DNA from 4 places in the Shewanella sp. SM74 genome. Region 1 is predicted to be linked to each of the others. Evidence: predicted binding sites of a transcription regulator. Region 1 holds the regulator's gene; each other region holds the start of a gene.
What was found. Region 1 encodes LexA, which represses DNA repair genes until DNA is damaged. Its sites were predicted from a motif close to TACTGTATNNNNATACAGTA; they were not measured.

Region 1 (3,184 bases):
CGCTGTAAAGCTTGTTCCACAACCAAGTTAAAAAACGCTCGGCAATACGCACTAAACTATCTGAGTAATCTGCTGCGATTTCATCGAGGTACTCAATAGCCGTCTCGCGCGCTTGGGTCTCAGAAATCTTTTTACTGGCGGCTTCTTCTTGAATCGCTTTGCGCAGCGACTCAGATTTGAGCAACGAATGAAACAGTGCTTGGCGGTTTGGCAGCACAGGCCCTGTCATTACCTTACGTTGACGACGGAAATGCACGCGCGCAACCCGTGCTAACTTATGGGCAATCCCCATGTCGGTGCCATGTTCGTCAGCCATGTAACGCAGGGATACGGCATTCGAAAACTGCACGAAGTTATGTCGACCTAAGAACAGAATCATCAAGCACTTGCGCAACCAAGTCGGGTTTTCCCGCTCAAATACGGCCGCCTTCATAGTGTCGTCTTCTTTCCCTGGCGTTCGACCCCAATACAAGCTCACAGGCACAAGTTGAATATCCAATTCAGGACGTTCCTTATGCACGGCTAACAAACGCATAAAGCATTCGAGGAAAGGCTCATTACCAGCACGCTCGCCAAACAGTGGCTTACGTCCTTGAAGACAGACAACCCGAGGCGCAGTCACACCATTAGCCACTAGAGGCTCATAAGGGCTTGGTAAACCTAACTTAGCCGTTATTTCGCTCAAAGCAGCTATGTCACTAAGGGATTCTGTTTTCATCACATAAACAAGGGGTCTGGAAGCATCCAGATTCAGATCGGCAAAGGGATCCTGAGGCACCACAATAGTGTGCACTAAGTGTTTTTGGATCCAACGTAATGATTTCAACCAAAGAGAGTCGTGTTTAGGCATTATTCTTATGCAATTAAGTGCGTTTACTAGCCCGATAGAATACCAGACTATGGGCAATATTCGCTAATTCTCTCCAACATAGCTAAAAAGTGGTTAATACTTGCGCTGCAAATAATACTGTATATACTAACAGTAACTGTATAGAAAAACAGGAAACACCATGAGACCTTTGACGCCACGCCAAGCTGAAATATTAGAGCTAATTAAACGAAATATTGCCGATACTGGCATGCCACCCACTCGGGCAGAAATCGCAACCCGTTTAGGTTTTAAGAGCGCCAATGCGGCTGAAGAACATCTTAAAGCGTTGGCAAAAAAGGGCTGCATTGAGATCATGCCAGGCACATCTCGAGGCATTCGTCTGCCTGCGGAAATCGAAGATTTGACTGAAACAGGTTTACCGCTCATCGGCCAAGTGGCCGCAGGTGAACCTATCCTCGCCCAAGAACATGTTGAACAGTACTACCAAGTCGACCCAAGCATGTTCCATCCCGCCGCCGATTTTTTACTGCGAGTAAAGGGTGACAGCATGAAGAATATCGGCATTCTCGAAGGTGATTTGCTGGCAGTTCATAAAGTAGAACAAGCTAGAAATGGTCAAGTGGTTGTCGCTAGAGTCGATGACGATGTCACTGTTAAACGTTTCGAAAAAAAAGGTAATGTGGTCTATCTACATGCCGAAAATGAAGATTACTCCCCGATTAAAGTGGATTTAGGCTTCCAAAGTTTAACAATTGAAGGACTCGCCGTCGGTGTGATCCGTAATGGAGATTGGCTATGAATAAACTACTTGGCAATGCCCCCCGCCATCCGGGCTTGTGGCTCGATGAAGTCCGTGATGCCGACTATGACTGGCACCATGCGCCTATCGCCTGTATGCCAACTAAGACTCAAGGTCGCCAAGAATTAATTCATCTGAGTGCACAACTCGCTCAGTTAAGCCAACAGGGCCGTTGGTTAGTGCTCATCAACCCACCAAGTATTGGCTACAAGCAAATGCTTGCCAGCGCAGGTGTGCGTATGGATAGAGTCTTACTGGTTCATGCTAAAGATGAAGTCGAAACCCTGTGGGCGATGGAAAAAGCCCTGACAAGTGGTACGTCCAGTGCAGTCATTACTTGGACTCAATCATTAGATGCGCGGGATAATCGACGCCTACAAATCGTGGCTAAAAGTGCCCGAGCTATGGGCATAGTGCTTGAAGACGTAAACAGTCACTTACATGCCGACGTACGCATTGAGCAAGGCAATCTCTTCGGTCAGCAATCTTTTTTTAGCGCTGTACACTAAATATTCATTTAATTTTTTACCTTGAAAGCCGCCTCACCTATGAATGTGAGGCTTTTTTTTGGCAATTTTTCAGATAATTAGATAAATAAGTGATCTTGATCAATATTTAAACAGCAAGTATGGTTGGTTAAGTCGGTGATGATATATCACCTTCCGTGGTCAATGAATCGAGTATTTATCGAACTCGAAGCGCCACTAAAAATAGAGAACAGATTTATTTCAGCAGTATGTGCCAGCGTGGCTAATTACCAGCAGTAACAATACTTGATTAAAAGTAACAGCCGCCAACGCACGTTGAAGTCAAAAAAGCTTTTTTGGGAACTGAAGAGTTTGCATAGAGTTGAGACTTACTGTGTTGCTCTTCTTTGTAGTTGCTATTCGCAATTGGCAGAGGAGAAGTCTTGTGAAGCAATTGTTGTATTGTTTACTCGTGGTGCTTTTCGCACCACCGTTGACCGCCGCAGACATGCGGTTCAACATGACCCCTGGCGTGACCGAGATCAGTGGCAAGGTTTATCACTTGCACATGACCATCTTGTATATCTGCTGCGCAATAGGCCTAGTGGTCTTTGGCGTCATGATTTACGCCATGATCAACCACAGAAAATCCAAAGGCGCTGTCGCGTCCCACTTTCACGAAAGCACTAAAGTTGAAATCGCTTGGACGATTCTGCCATTTATCATTTTGATCTTAATGGCGATTCCAGCGACAAAAACTTTAATCGCAATGGAAGATCCCAGCAACGCCGATCTCACCGTAAAAGTCACGGGTTCCCAATGGAAATGGCATTACAGCTATTTCGATCAAGATATTGATTTTTATAGCATACTGACAACACCCAGAGCACAAATCGAAGGCACCGAAACCAAGGGTGAAAACTATCTATTGGAAGTCGATAAACCGCTCGTTCTACCGATAAACCGCAAAATCCGCTTTCTGATGACTTCAGAGGATGTCATCCATTCTTGGTGGGTGCCCGCCTTTGCAATTAAGAAAGATGCCAATCCAGGATTTATCAATGAGGCCTGGACTCGCATCGACAA
Region 2 (3,184 bases), on a different contig from region 1:
AACTTGATGATCTTCAGCGATCTTAGCCTGCCACTTAGCATTAATTTCCCGCGCCAGAGTGTTACCTAAGGCGTTAATGTCTGAGAGATCAGGCTCGCTGCCAAGCCAGACAAAGGTCGAATCCGTATCGCCGTAAATCACTTGATAGCCCATCTCTTCTATCCATGCGCGGGTTTGTTTCATGATTTGATGGCCACGCATAGTGATCGAACTTGCTAACTTTGCATCGTGGAAAACACAACCTTGAGAACCTAAAACCCCATACAACGAGTTCATGATAATTTTTATCGCTTGGGATAAAGGCGCATTGTGCTCACTTTTGGCCTTTTCGCGCTGCTCAGATAATGTTTGGATAAGCTTAGGTAAAATGGGCTGTTGCCGACTGAAACGGCCACCGAGAAACCCCGCAACACATTCAAACTCGGGCAATAGCAAACCTTCAATTAATCCCTTAGGGTCAATCAAAAAGGTACGAATAATGGAGGGATATAGACTTTTAAAATCGAACACTAAAATATGCTTATAAAGTCCCGGCACAGAATCCATCACATAGCCACCGGGGCTTTCGATCCCATCACTCGCAGGAGCATCGGGTGCGACGTAACCGGCTCGATGCAAATGCGGTAAATACAAATGATTAAATGCCGCCACCGAAGCCCCAACCCGCCCCAGCTCTAAACCTGTTAGTTCAGCTCGCGCGAGGGCGAACTCCCATAATTGAGTATAACTAAAAATATCCCACACCAGACGGCTGTCAGTAAGATTGTAATGCGCTAATGCTTGTTTATTGGCCTTAAACAGCTGATCAATTTCTTCAACGCGATTATCCACGTTATGAATAGCCTTGCCTTCACCCAATAATTTCCGCGAAACAAATTCCAACGAGAACCGCTCAAAATGATAGAAAGCCGCCTTGAGCCAATCAATACCATCAAGAACCACTCGGCCCGGTAAAACTAAGGTTTCTGGCCGAAATTTATTGTCAACTTTCCACTCAAGCTTTGCCCCTCCGCGGCCAATGGTGAGCGGAATACGGTGTAATAATGCACGGCGTGACAAGAGTGCGAGGTCAAAACTCACCACTGACCAACCTATGACAAAGTCAGGATCAAACTCATGGAACCACGCGATTAATCGATGAATGAGTGCAGCTTCATCGGCCACCCATTCAATATATTCGGGAGAGTTTGATTCAGCCTCACCCACCATAATCACTTTTTCATAAGTCTGCTTGAGACTGTCTTGCTCTTCGTCTCGGCCACTGTCTTGACCATATAGTGCAACCGAATAGAGTAAACCCTCAAAGCTACATTCAAAATCCAGTGAGATACAGCGCAAATGTACAGCCGTTAAAGGGGCAATACTCTTAGCACGCTCGGCGATAAACACAGGCAGCGAATTAGCCTCAAAACTGTCGCTAGTCGGCGCAGAGAAATGCCCTAAAAATGCCACATCCAGCGCCACAAACCGCTCGATTAAATAACGCTGTTCAGGGCGAATGTCGGCTTCAAATAAGGGGATGTCGGCATCTTTAGCGATGCGTTGTAAGGTACGTAAGCTATTGCTCGATTTGGCATAAACACCACTGACCGCGCCGCCTTTAAAGCTTTTGAGCGCTAACGGTACAAACCGCAATGCTTGACCCGGCGTTTGCAACTGCAAAGCCGTGACATCAGTTTGATGACAAAAACAAATGTGTTCAGTGCCTTGCACTTCCACCAGCACAGGGCCTTGGGCGGTAGCCAGATAATACTGCAACACTAAACTCCCATGACGATGAATCGCATGGCGTGTTAAGACTCGACCTTGTACACTAACGGCCGCGGTAGCCTCTGACTTCATCGCATGGGTTCCCAAATCGCGTAGCTAGTCAATTTAGATGGTTCCTCAATTTAAATGCCGCCAAATGGCAGAAAAGTTTCTTAGGCTATGCAATCACTGTTATTATGTACAGCATTAATTCGATAAAGTAGTGACGCATGTTACCTGACAATGTAAAAACCCAGATCCGCGCCATCTATAAGGATATTGCTACCGCCTTGCCTAATTTTAGGCCGCGCCGCGAACAAAACTATATGGTGGCGGAAATCTCTAAGACCCTCGCCGGCGACTATGATAAAGATAGGCGCATCATTGTGGTCGAAGCAGGCACTGGGATCGGTAAATCATTGTCTTATATCCTCGGTACCATTCCACTGGCATTAGCGAGCAAGAAAAAGGTCTGCATCGCTACCGCAACCGTCGCTTTGCAGGAGCAATTACTGCATAAAGACTTGCCCTTCTTCCTTGAGCAATCCGGCTTAAATTTCCGCTTTGGCTTAGTTAAAGGTCGACAACGTTATGTGTGTCTATCGAAACTGGCGATGCTCATCGGTGACGACAACAGTACACAAATGGCCATGTGGCAAACTAAACCAGACAATAGCCAAGTGGCTATGATGCACGGCCTATTAAAAGACTATAACGAAGGTCGCTGGAACGGCGAAATCGATACCTTAGCCGTGCCGCTGCCCGATCACCTGTGGCAACAAATCGCCTGCGACAAACACAGCTGTCATCGTCAAGTCGCCAGCCACAGAAATTGCCCGTTCCATAAAGCCCGCGAAGATGTTGATACCTGGGATGTGCTCATCGCCAACCACAGCTTGTTATTTGCCGATTTAGAATTAGGTGGCGGCGTGATTTTGCCCGATCCCGAAGACGTGTTTTATGTTATCGACGAGGCACATCACTTACCGATTGTGGCGAGGGATTTCTCCAGTGCGCATGCCACGCTGAGGGGTGCCTGCGACTGGCTCGAAAAAATTGGTAAAACCTGCGCCAAGTTACAAAACCAAATAAAGAGCAACAATATCATTGCCCCCGCGCAGGCGATGCAAGATCATTTAGGCGATCTTATCAGCCAGCTCAATCAAGTGGCCCACTATTGCGATACCCAGACAAAGCACTTTGCCAATCCTGAAAACCGTCTGCGTTTTGAGCACGGCAAACTGCCGGACTCATTACTCATTCTCGCCGAAAACCTCGCCGTGACCTCTAATCTAGCCCTCAAACAGTTTAATAAAATGCTGTCACTGCTGGCCGAGGCGATTAAAGATGGCGACATTCCTAAGCATCAATCCGAAGCGCTATTGGCCGAAACCGGATTTATGCTGCAAAGGCTCGAGAATCTACAAAAATTGTG
Region 3 (3,184 bases), on a different contig from region 1:
GCTTTAACTCGGAAATGTCCATAAGTGAGTTACAACGAGTATGATACTTTAATACTTGGTTGTGGTTTGATTTTGACTTGGTACTAGCAATTAGTATGAATCTATATTTCTGACCACGTTCAATCTAAAACGGTACGAACAGGGGTATTTGACTGTTTTAGTATGAAACTTTATTCCTCTCCTACACCAGAGAAAGTGATTACTGACGACGGACAGCACAAAACTATTGAGAACTACACCTAATTACCAGAACACCTTAAGTCTGAAGATTGGTTTTTGGTAAGAAGTTTAGAAACTGGCCGGAAATCATGGTTTAACTCTCACAATTATACGATTTCACTGCTCTAATAACGGCATTGTTATCATCGATAGCGGTACTTTCCTTTTGCAGCAGTGGATGTGACGCTATTTAGATGTTTTCGTATAACACACAAATAGTCATTACACTTTGGGCAGTGGTTGAGTAACGAACTGCCTTCAAAATCCAATTTACAAAATACACAGTGATATTTGCAGGTCTCCGTCTTAGCAATCTGCTCTTTAATTCTGTCTAATGTGGACTTGGGTGATTCGGCAGGTTTTTCTTTAGTTCGTTGATACTCAAGCCATTCGCTGCGTCTTGGATTGTAGATCCAATGCTTCCCCTTGATAGATGACTCAACCCAATCCTGCAGCAACTGTTTAGCCGATTTTAGCCTGTGCGATTCGCTGAATAACTTCGCGAAATGAATTAATTCCAGCCCTAACACCGCCGTATGCTTGTCCATTCGTAAGTCATCATATATCGGTGCTGGGCGCCCCGGGTGGGATATGTAAAGGCATAACTTACGTTCAGATACCGCTATAACCATGTCAAACTTCACATTATTAACATAGGTATCTTGCGCTAAATACTTCAGTTCATGGGTGATTCTAGTGTTTTTAGTAATGACGTGCTTTTCGCCATCCAGGTCAACATCAAGAGGCGGCAACATTAACAGGCCTTGCTCCTGAAACAGCTGCTTAAGCATGTAGCGCACTGATACATAGAACGATAATTTACAAGCCTCAATTTCTTCCTTATTTCCTTCTTTGCAGTCATGGGCAAAGTGGGGGGCATTAACCTCGCCCAGCCGAGCGAGTAAGGCTATGCCGCACGATGGGCAAACACAATCGCAGGACTTACCCCGAGTTGCTTCTTCCACATCGATATATACACCATCACTGCGTAAACCAAAGGGGATGAGGTTCATAATTACTTTCTTCTATCAAGCACCAGATGGATCATCAATCAATTTTGAATTTCGGTCATACGACCCGTCAGGTCCATTCAAAACTTACCTGACGTAAATAAAATTAAACTACAGCTAATCCACGCTGTTTCTGTAGTCTTAGTGGTTGCAACTCAATTCGACGATTCATCAGTATATTGATAGCAAACCTATAACAAAAAAGGCAGCATCGCCCTATGAGCTTGACGCGCTAATGTGAGCTACAAAGAGTATGATACTTTATTACTCTGTTGAACCTCGATTCGGACTTCGTAGTAGCAATTAGTATGAATCTTTAATTTTGCCATGTTCATCAAAACGGTACGAGCAGGGGTACTAGATTTTTCAGGATAGAATTTTTATTACTCTCCCACAAGGCCTGATCTTAATTTTCAAATTTTTTATAAACACTGCTATTATTACTGATTATTTATACAGTGGTTCACAAGTATGAAACTCATAACATGCCATGCGAGTGCGGGAATTTCGGGTTTTCCAAGTCCAGCAGCGGATTACGTTGAATTGCCCCTTAGTCTTGATCAACTACTTGTTGAGCATCCGAGCTCGACCTGGTTTGGTCGTGCTGCGGGCCGCTCAATGGAAGGGGTTGGGATCTATGATGGCGATATACTGGTGATTGACCGTGCAGCTAAGCGCCGTAATCTCTCTATTGTTGTTGCCAGCTATAACGGAGAATTTACCGTAAAGCTCCTCGATGAAAAGCGCCGGCTACTGGTTTCGGTTGATCAACAACAAAACATCACATCCGTTGCAATCGATGATGCGGACACATTCTCAGTTGAAGGGGTGATCATCAAGTCAATTCGACTTCATGAGCATTCCAGTCTCGTTGAACAGTACCTGAGCCAATCATGTTTGGGTTAATTGATGCAAATTCATTTTATGTCTCGTGCGAAATGGTCTTTAGGCCTGATTTGCGCGGACTTCCCGCAATTGTACTCAGTAACAATGATGGTTGTTGTGTGGCCATAAATCGTATGGCCAAGGCGTTAGGGGTGAAAAAATTCGCGCCTTACTTTGAGCAGCAATATCTATGCAGACAACATAATGTGCAGGTGTTTTCATCTAACTATGAGCTGTACGCTGATCTGTCTGCAAAAATGATGCAAGTCATCGGGCGCTTTGCACCCGAACAATACGTGTACTCCATCGATGAGTCGTTTGTGTCGTTTAAAGGCTGCGCTGCAATAGGTGACTTAACGTCGCATTGTGCTCAGCTGCGCCGAACAGTTTGGCGTGAGTGCCGTTTGCCAGTGTGTGTGGGGGTTGGTGAGACATTAACCTTAGCTAAGTTGGCTAATCATGCCGCGAAACAATTGGCTCAATATAATGGTGTTTGCGTTATTGATAACGATGCTCAGCGTATTGAGATTTTAAAATCGATGCCAGTTGATGAAGTTTGGGGGATTGGCCGTAAGTTAACTGTTAAATTGGGTTTACTGGGTGTGCGAACTGCCTATGATTTGGCGCAGCTGGCGCCGAAAGTGGCACGACAACATTTTTCTATCGAAGTAGAGCGAACAGTCCGAGAACTCAATGGGCAGATCTGTAAAACGTGGGATGACACCAAAGCAGATAAGCAGCAAATTTTTTCAACTCGAAGTCTTGGCGAACGCATAACTACCCGTGACTATTTACACCAAGCGTTAGCCAAACATGCCTCCATTGCGGCGGCTAAGGCGCGTGAACAAGGTTCGTTATGTAAAACGATGGTTGTGTTTGCCGCAAACTCGCCGCATGATCCACAGCCTGTTTATTTTAAAAAAGTTGTTCAATTTGTCTGTGCGACTGATGACAGCCGCGAACTGTGTGCCGCTGTTAGCAGGGAGCTTTCAAACCTTTATCGCCCTGGTGTGCGCTATTATCGAATTGGCGTGGGCCTGGTTGATCTTTGCCCCAAATCGTCACTGCAA
Region 4 (3,184 bases), on a different contig from region 1:
TACCAGTAGATGAATAATGCCAGCCTTAAAGTCAGCCATGATTTGCTGTTTCTCGGCGCTCTTCAACCTGCCATGCACTAGGCCAATATTGAGCTCGGGCAGGGCGAGGCGCAGTTCTTCGGCTGTGTCTTCGGCGGCTTGGCATTCGAGCACTTCGGATTCTTCAATCAGAGTACACACCCAATAGGCCTGACGTTGGTCGCTGATGACGGCGTTGCGGACCCGTTCAAGCACTTCGTTACGGCGTAAATCAGCAATCGCCACAGTGGTCACTGGAGTTCGCCCCGGCGGCAGTTCATCGATAATGGACGTGTCGAGATCTGCATAGGCCGTCATCGCCAGCGTGCGGGGAATGGGTGTGGCTGTCATGATCAATTGATGCGGGTGGAAACCTTGGCTCACGCCCTTTTCCCGCAGGCCTAAGCGTTGGTGTACGCCGAATCTGTGTTGCTCATCGATAATAATTAACGCGAGTTTGCTAAAGACCACATGCTGCTGGAAGATGGCATGGGTGCCAATCACCATCTGGGCGGCGCCGGATTCAATATCCGCAAGGGATTGCGCTCTGACCTTGCCTTTAAGTTTTCCCGCCAGCCAACCGACTTTAAGTCCGAGTGGCTCAAACCAAGCGGCAAAGTTAGTTGCATGTTGCTCGGCCAATAACTCGGTCGGTGCCATCATGGCAACTTGATACCCGTTTTCAATCGCTTGTAATGCCGCCATCGCCGCGACTAAGGTTTTGCCCGAGCCAACATCCCCTTGCACTAAGCGCATCATAGGGTGCGGCTTTTCTAAATCTTTGCCTATATCAGCCACGACTCTTTGCTGGGCGCCAGTCGGTTTAAAGGGCAAAGCGGCGAGGAAAGGATTGAGCAACTGCCCCGTGGCCTGCATGGTGACAGCGGCATCTAAATTACTGCGCTGCCTTAGGCGTAACATGCTGAGATTGTGGGCGAGTAATTCTTCCTGCACGAGTCGTTGCTGGGCTGGGTGTTGGCCTAGCTCTAAATCGAACTGAGAGATCCCCGCAGGAGGGCGATGTAGCGTCTGCAGCGCTTGTTTAAGGCTGATGTTGTTAGGTTGCAACTGCGGTGGCAGCAGCTCAGTTAAGCCACCCTCTTCCAGCAATACCAAGGCTTGCTCCGTCAGCTTTAGCCAACTCGCCTGTTTTAAGCCCTCAGTCGTGGGATAAATCGGCGTTAGGGTATCACTCAAGTGAACATCTTCACCGGGATACACCACTTTATATTCTGGATGCACTATCTCAGCTTGATGACTACCACGGCGCACTTCACCATAGGCGCGGATCATCAAACCATTTTGCATGGCATTACGCTGAGCAACGGAAAAGTTAAAGAAGCGCAGGCTTAAGCTGCCCGTATCGTCGCGCACATTGCAGACCAGCATGCGCTTGCGGCCTTGGATGATTTGTGTCGATTGGATTTCAGCTTCTATAGTGCCATAACCGCCTAGGCTTAGGGCGGCAATGGGATAGATTTGGGTTCTATCTTCGTAGCGCAGGGGTAAGTGAAACAGCAGATCTTGTACTGTTGTGATGCCGAGCTTTGCGAGTTTCTCCGCGACCTTTTTGGCGACGCCTTTGAGGTCGGTGATCGGAACAAGATCCAATTGCTGCAAGTCGTTAGCACTCAATCACTGTGAATTTATACATATATTAACAGAGAATAAGCGTAAGGCAATCTCAAGGGGAATTAGGGTGTTATCAAATTTTGTTTGGAAGCATAGCTAATATCCTTCTGTGGCCTTAAGACCACAAAATTGTTGATAAGATATCGTTAGGCTGAAAGCGTGGTTAACTGTGAGTGTTATTACAACCAGCCTTTTTGCTTGGCAATGCGGGCTGCATCGATTCGATTACTGGCATTGAGTTTGGCTATGGCTTCTGAGAGGTAGTTGCGAACAGTCCCTTCGGCGATAAAAAGAGTTTCGGCGATGTCGGAGGTGGATTTGCCTTCGCTAGCGAGGCGAAGAGCGCGGCGTTCTTTGTCGTTGAGTGGGTCGACATCGCCAATCGCCATCATCGCAAGTTCAGGATCGATCACTCGTTTTCCCGCCATTACTTGTTGAATCGCGTTGACTAAGGTTTCCGAGGGCGCATCTTTAAGCAGAAAGCCGCCCACACCCGCTTCGATGGCACGTTTAATATAGCCCGCACGGCCGAAGGTGGTAATGACCACAACCTTAGTTTGGCTATGTTGCTCCTTTAACCATGTGGCCAGCTCTAAACCTGTGCGGCCGGGCATCTCGATATCCGTTAGCAAGAGATCAAAGCTTTGCTGTTTGAGTAAGCTTAGAGCTTCGTCGCCGTCACTCGCTTGGGTGATACTAAAACCCCCAGCAAGCGTGAGGAGTGCGGCGAGTGCTCCTCGCACCATAGCTTGATCTTCCGCCAATAAAATCTTCATTAATGTGTTGCTCCCTGCAAAGGTAAACTGACGGTAAAGGTATATCCCTGTTCGAGATTATAGCTCAAGCTGCCGCCTAAACTGTCGAGACGCTCGCGTATACCAGTGAGGCCATTACCCTCTATAAAAGGTTTGGCCACGGCATTGTCTTTGACTTCGAGCTGCAGGTGGTCTGATTGCTTAGAAAAGTGGATAGAGCATTCACTTGCACCGCTATGGCGAAGAATATTATTAATGAGTTCGGTGAGGATCAAACTCAGTTGGCTTTCTGTGGTTGCACCTAGCTTGGGTAGCTCACCACTGAGCTCGACACTTAAGCCTTTATCCCTTAAGGATTTACAAAGCTGCGTCACGCAACTCTCTAGACCCTTGTGTTTGTAGTCTGACACTGTGTGGCGGATCTGGCTTAAACTTTCCCTTGCAATTTGTCCTAGCTCAGTCAATTGGGTTGATGCGAGTTCATATTCTTGTTTTGCGATTAGCTTTTCGGCTAGCTCAGCCTTAAGGGCGATGGAAGATAGGCTATGCCCCATAATGTCGTGTAGATCCCGCGCGATACGTTCACGCTCAAGCATAGTGGCCAAGGTGGTAATTTCTTGGGCACTTTGCTGTTCTTTCAATTTATGCCGATAACGTCTGCGTTCGGCGACACCAAACATGCCCACGCCGAGCACTAATCCCGAGCCGTAAAGTGGAAAGTAGTAACTGTTAAAGTGGTAAATCTCATTGAGGGCAAACAACAGGCCGATGAGGGCTGC

Region 2: dinG (ATP-dependent DNA helicase DinG) is a predicted target of LexA. The motif match lies at 1,937-1,956, and genes of this name have one in related genera.
Region 3: umuD (translesion error-prone DNA polymerase V autoproteolytic subunit) is a predicted target of LexA. The motif match lies at 1,671-1,690, and genes of this name have one in related genera.
Region 4: recG (ATP-dependent DNA helicase RecG) is a predicted target of LexA. The motif match lies at 1,655-1,674, and genes of this name have one in related genera.

Annotation. Positions count from the first base shown of each region.
Region 1 is NZ_JAKKRZ010000014.1:99,504-102,687, reverse strand. It holds gene plsB (glycerol-3-phosphate 1-O-acyltransferase PlsB) at 1-850, opposite strand, end outside; gene lexA (transcriptional repressor LexA) at 1,011-1,631, shown strand; gene L5M49_RS15265 (cell division inhibitor SulA) at 1,628-2,140, shown strand; gene coxB (cytochrome c oxidase subunit II) at 2,544-3,184, shown strand, end outside.
Region 2 is NZ_JAKKRZ010000005.1:163,849-167,032, reverse strand. It holds gene L5M49_RS07595 (DNA polymerase II) at 1-1,842, opposite strand, end outside; gene dinG (ATP-dependent DNA helicase DinG) at 1,980-3,184, shown strand, end outside.
Region 3 is NZ_JAKKRZ010000057.1:3,049-6,232, reverse strand. It holds gene L5M49_RS24435 (hypothetical protein) at 363-1,232, opposite strand; gene umuD (translesion error-prone DNA polymerase V autoproteolytic subunit) at 1,701-2,135, shown strand; gene L5M49_RS24425 (Y-family DNA polymerase) at 2,123-3,184, shown strand, end outside.
Region 4 is NZ_JAKKRZ010000017.1:72,606-75,789, reverse strand. It holds gene recG (ATP-dependent DNA helicase RecG) at 1-1,638, opposite strand, end outside; gene L5M49_RS16975 (response regulator transcription factor) at 1,830-2,426, opposite strand; gene L5M49_RS16970 (sensor histidine kinase) at 2,426-3,184, opposite strand, start outside.